3 regions of the Burkholderia singularis genome follow, and region 2 is predicted to be linked to each of the others. Evidence: predicted binding sites of a transcription regulator. Region 2 holds the regulator's gene; each other region holds the start of a gene.
The links. The regulator LexA, encoded in region 2, represses DNA repair genes until DNA is damaged. The targets are predictions, from matches to a motif close to ACTGTATNNNNATACAGT.
Positions count from the first base shown of each region.

Region 1: imuA (translesion DNA synthesis-associated protein ImuA) is a predicted target of LexA. The motif match lies at 1,868-1,885, and genes of this name have one in related genera.
Region 3: AQ611_RS21430 (CppA family protein) is a predicted target of LexA. The motif match lies at 2,004-2,021, and genes of this name have one in related genera.

Region 1 is NZ_CP013448.1:3,572,041-3,575,290, reverse strand. Features, by position in the region: gene AQ611_RS15750 (ABC transporter permease) at 1-803, shown strand, start outside; gene AQ611_RS15745 (ABC transporter ATP-binding protein) at 805-1,599, shown strand; gene imuA (translesion DNA synthesis-associated protein ImuA) at 1,899-2,609, shown strand; gene AQ611_RS15735 (Y-family DNA polymerase) at 2,542-3,250, shown strand, end outside.
Region 2 is NZ_CP013448.1:2,481,276-2,484,525, reverse strand. Features, by position in the region: gene AQ611_RS10945 (universal stress protein) at 1-118, shown strand, start outside; gene AQ611_RS10940 (DUF2939 domain-containing protein) at 218-928, opposite strand; gene AQ611_RS10935 (hypothetical protein) at 964-1,284, opposite strand; gene lexA (transcriptional repressor LexA) at 1,343-1,990, opposite strand; gene AQ611_RS10925 (sulfate ABC transporter substrate-binding protein) at 2,262-3,250, shown strand, end outside.
Region 3 is NZ_CP013449.1:1,357,902-1,361,151, reverse strand. Features, by position in the region: gene AQ611_RS21445 (M23 family metallopeptidase) at 1-583, shown strand, start outside; gene AQ611_RS21435 (bactofilin family protein) at 987-1,466, shown strand; gene AQ611_RS21430 (CppA family protein) at 1,724-1,993, opposite strand; gene AQ611_RS25870 (H-NS histone family protein) at 2,657-2,986, opposite strand.

The sequences.
Region 1 (3,250 bases), 1.1 Mb from region 2:
TTCCCGATTTGACTGTCGACGGCAGCTTTCCGCTGGGCGGCGCCGTTGCCGCGACGCTGATCGCCGCAGGCCACGATCCGTTCACGTCGACGCTGGCTGCGATATTCGCCGGCGCGTGCGCGGGCTTCGTCACCGGCTGGCTGAACGTGCGCCTGAAAATCATGGATCTGCTCGCGAGCATTCTGATGATGATCGCGCTCTATTCGGTGAACCTGCGGATCATGGGCCGGCCGAACGTGCCGCTCATCACCGAGCCGACGCTCTTCACGGCGCTCCAGCCTGACTGGCTGCCCGATTACGTGCTGCGGCCGGCGTTGTTGTTCGTGGTGGTGGTTGTCGCGAAGCTCGGGCTCGACTGGTTTTTCTCGTCGCAATTGGGCCTCGCGATGCGTGCAACCGGCGCGAATCCGCGCATGGCGCGTGCACAGGGCATCGCGACCGGCCGCGCGACGCTCGCCGGGATGGCGTTGTCCAACGCGCTCGTCGCGCTCGCCGGCGCATTGTTTGCGCAGACGCAGGGCGGCGCCGATATCTCGATGGGGATCGGCACGATCGTGATCGGTCTGGCCGCGGTGATCATCGGCGAGACGCTCGTGCCCGCACGCCGGCTCGTGTTCACGACGTTCGCCGTCGTGCTCGGGGCGATTCTTTATCGTTTCTTCATCGCGCTCGCGCTCAACAGCGATTTCATCGGGCTGAAGGCGCAGGATCTGAATCTCGTGACGGCCGTGCTGGTGACGCTCGCGCTGGTGTTGCCCGCGACGCGCAAGAAGCTGTTCGCCCGCAAGACGGGAGGGGCGTGAAATGCTGTTGGCGCAAGATCTGAAGTTGACGTTCAACCCCGGCACGCCGATCGAGACGCGTGCGCTGCGCGGGCTTTCGCTCGAGATTCCGAACGGCCAGTTCGTTACCGTGATCGGCTCGAACGGCGCCGGCAAGTCGACGTTCCTGAACGCGGTCAGCGGCGACCAGATGGTCGATTCGGGGAGCATCACGATCGACGGCGCCGATGTCACGCGCAAGCCCGCGTGGGATCGTGCGCCGCTCGTCGCGCGCGTGTTCCAGGACCCGATGGCGGGCACCTGCGAGGCGCTGACGATCGAGGAAAACATGGCGCTCGCGCTTGCGCGCGGCGAGCGGCGCGGTTTTCGGGCGGCGCTGAACCGCGCGTCGCGCGAGCTGTTTCGCGACAAGCTGCGGCTGCTCAATCTCGGGCTCGAAAACCGCTTGACCGATCGGATCGGTTTGCTGTCGGGCGGGCAGCGGCAGGCGGTGAGCTTGTTGATGGCGTCGCTGCGACCGTCGCGGATTCTGCTGCTCGACGAGCACACGGCCGCGCTCGATCCGAAGACGGCCGCGTTCGTGCTGGAGTTGACCGCGCGGATCGTCGCCGACGGCAAACTGACGACGATGATGGTCACGCACAGCATGCGGCAGGCGCTCGATTACGGCGATCGCACGGTGATGCTGCATCAAGGGCAGGTGGTGCTCGACGTAGCCGGCGATGCGCGGCGCGGGCTCGACGTGCCCGATCTGCTGAAGATGTTCGAGCAGACGCGGCGTGAGCAGCTCGATGATGATGCGTTGCTGCTTGGCTGAGATTCGCAAGCGGGGCGGCGGCATGGCCGCGCGGCCGTGTCGTCGGCCGCGCGCGCGGCTGGCGTGTCGCATGAAGAAGTTGCTTGCCGTGGTTCGGCGACGGCGGGTGGTTGCGGTGCGCCGGTTGGGCGGCAATCGCGCGCGAGCGGGCTTTTCGTGGGCGCGCACGCGGTTGCCTGCCAGAGTCCGCGCCGGTTTTCCGCCGCCTATCCTCTGACGAACGGTTAGTTTCGCATCGGCGTTGTGTACCGCGAGTGCGTTGCCATATACTGTATATATATACAGTTATCGGTGATGCGATGTCCGTTTCCTCCGTCTCCCTCGAATCGCTCCATCCTTCGCTCTGGCGCGGCTCCCAGCTTGCGCGCGGCGGGCCGCGCACGCTCGATACCGGCTTCGCGTCGTTGTCCGCCGAGCTGCCGGGAGGCGGCTGGCCCGTTGACGGGCTCGTCGAAATGCTCGTGCCGCATGCGGGTTGCGGCGAGTTGCGCGTGCTTGCGCCCGCGCTGGCCGCCGCCGGCAGCGCACGGCGGCCGTTGGTGCTCGTCGCGCCGCCGTATGTGCCGCATGCATGTGCGCTTGCCAGCCTCGGCATACCGCTTGATGCGTTGCTATGGCTGCGCGCCGAACGCGGCGGGGACGCACTGTGGGCGGCCGAGCAGGCCCTCAAGACCGGCTGCTGCGGAGCGCTTTTGCTTTGGCAGCAGGACGTGCGCGTCGAGGCGCTGCGTCGCTTGCACGTTGCCGCCGCCCGCGCGGGCGACACGCTGTGCGTGGTGTGCCGGCCGCCGTCGGCGGCGCGGCAGCCGTCGCCCGCGGTGCTGCGCGTCGCGCTTCATCCGGCTGCAGGCGGCGTGTCGGTCGAGATCGTCAAGCGTCGCGGGCCGGCGCACGGCGCGCCGCTCGCGCTCGAATTGCCGTCGCCCATCGTGGAGAGCCGCTATGCGCGTCTTGCTCGCTATCCATTTGCCTCGTCTGCCGCTCGACGTGTGCGTACCGCAGTCGCTTGAGCGCGCTGCGGGTTGCGGGTGCGGCGTCGATGACGGGGCGGCTGCAAAGCGTGAGCTTGCAACCAGGCATGGGCAAGCGGCAAAACGCAACCCTGCGGGGCCTGGGCACGACACCGGAAGCCAGCGCGCCGCGGGCTGCGTGGTGCTCGAGCAAGGCGTCGTGCTGATCGCAGACGCGTGCGCCGGTGCGCGTGGCGTGCGCGTGGGCATGAAGCGCGGCGGCGTGCTGACGTTATCGCCCGGCACGCGGCTCATCGAGCGCGATCCGCTGCGCGAGGCCGATGCGTTGCGCGCCGTTGCGCTCGCGTTGTTGAAGTTTTCGCCCTGTGTGGCGCTCGAAGACGAAGCCACGCTGATCGTCGATGTCGGGGCGAGCTTGCGTTTGTTCGGCGGTTTGCCGTCGTTGTGCCGGCAGGTGCGGGCGACGCTCGCCACGCTCGGTTATGCATCGCGCCTCGCGGTCGCACCGACTGGGGGCGGCGCATGGCTGCTTGCGCGAGCGCCGGATGGCCGGTGTGCCCGGCGCCGCGTCACGCGTCTTGCGTCGCTCGTGCGCGCGCTCGATGCGCTGCCATGCGAGCTGCTGCCCGGTGCGCGTCCGTATGCGGACTGGTTGCGCGGTCTCGGCTGCCGCACGCTTG
Region 2 (3,250 bases):
GGGCAACACGCAATTGCTTGACCGCATATCGTGCAGCATTCTCGTTGCCTGCTCGTCGTCTGCCGAACAGCGCGCGGAGAGCCAGAAAGAGGCGGCGCAGGCGGCGACCGGACGATAACGTTCGCCGTGACGGTGGGCGACTGCTACCGTGCGGCGCGACGGATCGTATTCGGTTGCGCCGACCACTGTTCGAACGGCTGGCGTGCCGGCTGCCAGCTCAATCGTCATGCTCGTGCAGGTCGATTGCCGATAATTTCCAGCCGAACAGCCCGCTGCGATGGAAAATTGCGGCGTAGTGTGCATTGCTGTTGTTACGGCGGTAGATGACGACGAATTCGTCTACCCCTCGGTACGATGCACTAGTGCGCGGCGCCAGGTTGGGCGGCGCATCGGACGCCGGCGGCGCAGTTTGCGTCGTGGTGTCGGTGGCGGCTCCAGATACGGACGACGAAACGCCGCCGTTGTTTAACGGCGGTGCCGCGCCGGGCCCCGTGGCCGCTGCGGTGGACGGCTCGCTGCCGGCCGGGTTCAGTTCGGGGGGACGTTCACCAGGCTGAGCGCGTGGCGGTAAACCGCTCATCAACGCGGCGACGCCCTCTGGGGTTGCATACGCATCGACGAGCGGACCGACGAGTGCCGAACCGACGAGTGCACCGATGATGGCCAATGGATTGTCGCGCTGCCGGGCTTCGATACGCTGCATCAATTCATTGGTGAGCTGCTGCTTCAGGCTGCTGCGCAGCGCCGGAAAATCGACGTATTGACTGATCGCGTGGGCGTCGCGCGCGTCGATCGCCTGCTTGATTTGTCTGAGTGCGAGATATGGCGACGCGTACCCATAGACAATCATCGCGACGGCAATAACGAACATCGCGATGATAAAAAGCGGTTTCAGGACCCGTCTTTGCGGATGCGCGATAGCACTCAAACAGCCCCCTCGACGAACGAAATAGCGCTCGAGGATCAGAGACCTTGCTGTGTAAGCGAATGTTCCTCGGCGATGCAGCGATCGATCATGCGGCAGATCGCGTCGACCGTGCCGACCATGATGAACCGGGACGGCCCGTGGTAAACCCTTACCGGTGCACGTCGAGCGGGCTCCGCGTGATGGAGCGCGCTGTTCAGCGATACGCGTGCGAATGCGGGCAGTGCAGACGGCAGCAGCGACGGCTGCACGCCGGCGGCATGCGAATCCTCGACGAGCGGCGCGCAAGGCGTGCGTCCGCGCAGATGGCGCAGGCGGCCAAATTGTCGAAAGGGCAGCAGGCGGGCGAGGCGTTCCATAGGGTCCTCCAGATCCAAGCGAATGGAAAGGCGAAGCTGTAGCGGGGCCAACGGGCGATCAGAATTCGCCCGGGCGAATCAGTCCGACGGCGATACCTTCGAGCGCGAATTCCGCGCTGCCCGCCTTGACAAAGATATTTTCGTAATCCGGGTTTTCGGCGATCAGCTCGACGCCGCCGGCGTGACGCTTCAGGCGCTTGACCGTGACGTCATCGCCAAGCCGCGCGACGATGATCTGGCCATCCTTCGCCTCGCTGCGTTTTTGTACCGCGAGCAAATCTCCGTCGAGGATGCCGGCGTCGCGCATCGACAGCCCGCGCACCTTCAGCAGGTAGTCGGGCTTGCTCGAGAAGAGCGCCGGATCGCACGCGTAATGTTGTGAGATGTGCTCCTGCGCGAGGATCGGGCTGCCTGCGGCGACACGGCCGACGAGCGGCAGCGACAGCTGCATCAGCGCCGCATGCGGCAGCGGAAGCTGATGCGGCGCATCGTCGGTGCCGAGCAAGCGGATGCCGCGCGATGCGCCGGCCGCCAGTTCGATCACGCCCTTGCGCGCAAGCGCGCGCAAGTGCTCCTCGGCGGCGTTCGGCGAGCTGAACCCCAGTTCGGCGGCGATTTCCGCGCGGGTAGGGGGAAAGCCGGAGCGCTCGATCGCGCGGCGGATCAAGTCGAACACTTGCTGCTGACGGGCGGTGAGTTTGATCATGAGATGACTGTATGGATAGACAGTGTCTGTATTTTTATACAGTATCCACGGAAATTCAAGCGTTACTTGAGGTTCGACGCTATCGCATCGTTTCCGCCGTGGCTTCGCGCCGTCCTAGCGGCGTTTCGGCGGCAATAACCGTCCAGCGGCGTTTCATTACCACTTTTGAGTATTAAAAAATAAGGAACGATTATTTTTAATGATGAAACCCGTTCGTTAGACTGGCCCCACCTTGAACTGACGGCCTGCACATACACTTGGAGAACAACGGATGGTCAAGCGCAAAACGGGGTTGGGCAACGGCGCGCGGCGTCTCATCGCATCGGTCGCGCTCGGCGCAGCAGCCGTGCTCGGCGTGCTCACGCCCGCGCTGGCGGACACGACGTTTCTGAACGTCTCGTATGATCCGACGCGCGAGCTGTATCAAGACGTCAATCAGGCGTTCAGCAAGGAGTGGAAAGCCAAGACGGGTGAGACGGTCAATTTCAAGCAGTCGCACGGCGGCTCGGGCGCGCAGGCGCGCTCGGTGCTCGACGGCTTGCAGGCCGACGTCGTGACGCTCGCGCTCGCCTATGACATCGACGCGCTCGCGAACAAGGGCCTCGTCGACAAGGATTGGCAAAAACGTCTGCCGGACAACGCGTCGCCCTATACGTCGACGATCGTGTTTCTCGTGCGCAAGGGCAATCCGAAAGGCATCAAGGACTGGGACGACCTCGTGAAGCCGGGCGTGTCGATCGTCACGCCGAACCCGAAGACCTCGGGCGGCGCGCGCTGGAACTATCTCGCCGCGTGGGCGTATGCGCAGCACAAGCCGGGCGGCAGCGCGGAAACGGCCAAGGAATTCATCACGAAGCTCTATAAGAACGCGGGCGTGCTCGACTCCGGCGCGCGCGGCGCGACCACCAGCTTCGTGCAGCGTGGCATCGGCGACGTGCTGATCGCATGGGAAAACGAGGCGTTTCTGTCGGTCAAGGAATTCGGCGCCGACAAGTTCGAGATCGTCGTGCCGTCGGCCAGCATTCTGGCCGAGCCGCCGGTTGCGGTGGTCGACAAGGTGGTCGACAAGAAGGGCACGCGCAAGCTTGCACAGGCGTATCTGCAGTTCCTGTATAGCAAGGAAGGGCAGGAGATCGCCGCGCGCAACTATTACCGGCCGCGCGCGAAGGATGTGCCGGCCGCGCTGACGAAGCAGTTTCCGAAGCTGAAGCTGTACACGGTCGACGACACGTTCGGCGGCTGGACGCAAGCGCAGAAAAC
Region 3 (3,250 bases), on a different replicon from region 2:
CCGGAATCAAGCAGGGCCTTTGGGCGGGGAAGGCGGTCCTGAACGGCCGCCTCAGGTCTGCACTGCGCGGTCTAACAGCGTTACGGCGCTGGCCGAGCAAACTCAGTGCGTGCTGCAAACGCTTGCCGCGCTCGAAGCGGAACTCGGTCACGACCAGGTCGCGTTGGCGACTTATCCCGGCCGCTTGCCCACGCGGGCGGCCAAGTTCGGTTCACCGTTCGGCAACCGGGTCGATCCGTTTACGCATCATTTGGCATTCCACCCCGGCCTTGATCTTGTCGCGCCCGCGGGCACGGCAATTCTCGCCACTGCCGCCGGACGCGTGAGTTTCTCCGGAGAGAAGCCCGGCTATGGCAAGGTTGTCGAGATCGATCACGGCCACGGTATTGTTACCCGTTATGCCCACGCATCGCGCTTGCTCGTACACGCAGGTCAACCCGTGTTGCCGGGCGACGTGATTGCCGAGGTGGGTTCGACCGGCCGCTCCACGGGGCCGCATCTGCATTTTGAGGTGTTGCGCGATGGTACGCCGACTGATCCCGAAATGTATTTGACGCTCTTCGATCATCATGCACCCGGTTGATTTGGTTTCCTTACGATCGCTGCAGCGCCGGCGCGCGCAGCAGAGGTATCGCGTGAGGCCGGTTCGCTCGCCAAGCGTGCTGCTCGCCATCATGTTCGGTTTTTGCGTGGTATGCGCGGCGGCGGGAGGCGCGGTTGCGCGGTTCGTTTGGCCGTTGCCTGCCGCATCTTGTCCGGCAATACCGCCTGGCGATGTGCTGCAAGCCGAACTCGTGCGTGCGCAGCTGGCCCTCACGCAGGAGCGTGCGTCAAAAGCAACCATCCAGCATCTGGCCGATGCGTCGGCTGCTGAACTGGCACATCTGAAGAACGATCTTCGTGTGCTGCGTAGTGTAGCCAGGCCGCGTGCTGCGTCGGCGCGACGATGATGGCGAGGGGCTTTGGCATTTCCAACGGAGATAATCATGTTCGGCAAAAATAAATCGATCAATTCGATTTCGACCAAGATCACGACGCTGATTTCCAGTGATGTGCAGATCGTCGGGGATGTGGAGTTTGGTGAAGGATTACGAATTGATGGCCGCATTACCGGCCATGTAGTCAGCAGACCGGGTAGCCAGACGCTGCTGGTGGTGAGCGACCAGGGGACGATCGACGGTAACGTACACGGCCACGACGTGGTGGTGAACGGTACGATCAACGGAGATGTGACGGCTGAGCACTTCGTGGAGTTGCAGCCGCAAGCCCGTATTACGGGCAACATTGCATACCAACAGTTGCGAATGGATTGCGGCGCCGCCGTGGACGGCAAGCTGACGCGGCGCGAGAACGCGCCGGGGATGGATGCGGGGCAGCCGGCACGGCTGTTACAGGCCATTGCAGCAAGCGATAGCGAGGGTCCGAGCCACGAGGCGCGGCGGATGGCGGACGAACTCCGCGTTTGATCAGGTTGCAGCGACTTCGGATACTGCGGTGCATCGTGTTCAAGCTACAACGAAGGTAGCGTGGCTTCCCCGCGTTCTCTCCATCCGGAGCCTCCGATTACGCGGTCGTCTCTTTTGCCTGCAGAGCAGCGAATGACGAGCGCGACCCGCGTGTGCGAGCCAATGCTTTGATGAATCGCATAGGGCTGGGCGCCTGGCGCAACGCTGGAAATGCGGCAGCGCAGGGCGGCGTTTCAGCAAGCGATTCGGCGCGTGGACTATCTGCCCGCATGCGCCGCCAGATGCTGGCGAATCAACGATAGGTAACGGTCGCCAACCGAATGATCTGTATCGTCGCGCTGAGCGGGATAGCGCAGCGAGATCGGCGGCCAGACGCCTAGATAGCGGCATACAGCCGACAGATAAGGCTTGCGGACGCGTCCCATGTGCCGCGCAGCGCGTTCGACGCGTTCGTCACCGACTTGGCTGCGCAGCCACGCGAGGATTTGGCGGTCTGTTTCGTTGACGATGCGGACCAGGTGCTCCATCTCACACCTCACTGGCTATAAATACAGTACTGTTAATTTATCCAGTATTGGGCGGATGTGCAACATCAATAAATGGGGTGCGAAGAATTGCAAGCGCTCCGAACCGCTTTTAAAGGGTGTCGATACGAGAGGGGCATCGAGATTGCGGTTGGCCGATTTTTGACGGTAATTTGGTTATCGCCATCGTCCATGCCATGCTCGAAGAACGCTGCGGGGAGGCTTCGAGCGAGGCTCGGACGAGGCGCTGAGGAGTCCGGACAACAGATGAATGCGGTTTAGCCACCCGTTGGATGCGTTCGTTCGAAACGCAACTTTTCGGCGGCAATGGCGTATGGGGCCGGCGAGCGGGGTTTTTGCCGTCAGCGGGCAGCGCATCCAGCGCGAGGTGCTTTCACTTGCATCGGGCTCGTCGGAAAAGACGCCACGGCGGATAGGCGGGCGTGAACGCTCGATGAATTGGACGCGATATTTGAAACGATTTATCGGAGCGCGCGTATTCGACGATGCCCGCCGGGCAGGGAGTTTCGGACGACGAACGACCGGAGTGTCCCGTGACGGCTGTATGATAAATAAGGCCGAACCCGCCCGCCCATCAGATATGGGCGGGCGTACTACATGTACTACCCGATCCGTGCGGGATGCATGGCAGCAGACTATTGCCGCTCAATTATCCTCGCCCGGCCACCAAGGCTTGGGGGCGCGGTCGATCAGATAGTCGTCCAGATCCTTGCCCTCGAGCCACTTTGGCCGCGGGCCGCGACCGGACCATGAGCGTCCCGACGATGGGTCGTAATACTTGGCTTCGGCACGACGTTTGCGCTCCGGCTTCAAGTAACCGAGTGCGCGCATTACTTCGTCCTGCGTAATATTGTACAGCTCGACTTGTTCCTTGAATGCCGCGAGCGCTGCGCGTTTTTCATCATTCTTGGCTTCTGCCAGACGGATATTGGTGTCGCGCAACTGCGCTTGGAGTTCCTGGAGGGTTGGGTTCACGATCAAATCGAAGTTGAATACGGTACTGAGCCGCAATGATACAAGACACTTGCGGAGTGGGGAAATCCGAAGTACCGGGCTAGCGGTTTTCGGACGGATTTTAATGCTTGCATTGGGATTACTGCCGTGAAGATTCACTCGCTTACCGCTTCGAGGAGACGGTAGCGAATGGCGGTAATTGTGAGTTATATGAACTCGTTCGTACAGCCTCTGCTGATAAGTGCCGGCCCGAGCCGCGCGGGCCTGGGCGCTGTTCGGCTGTTT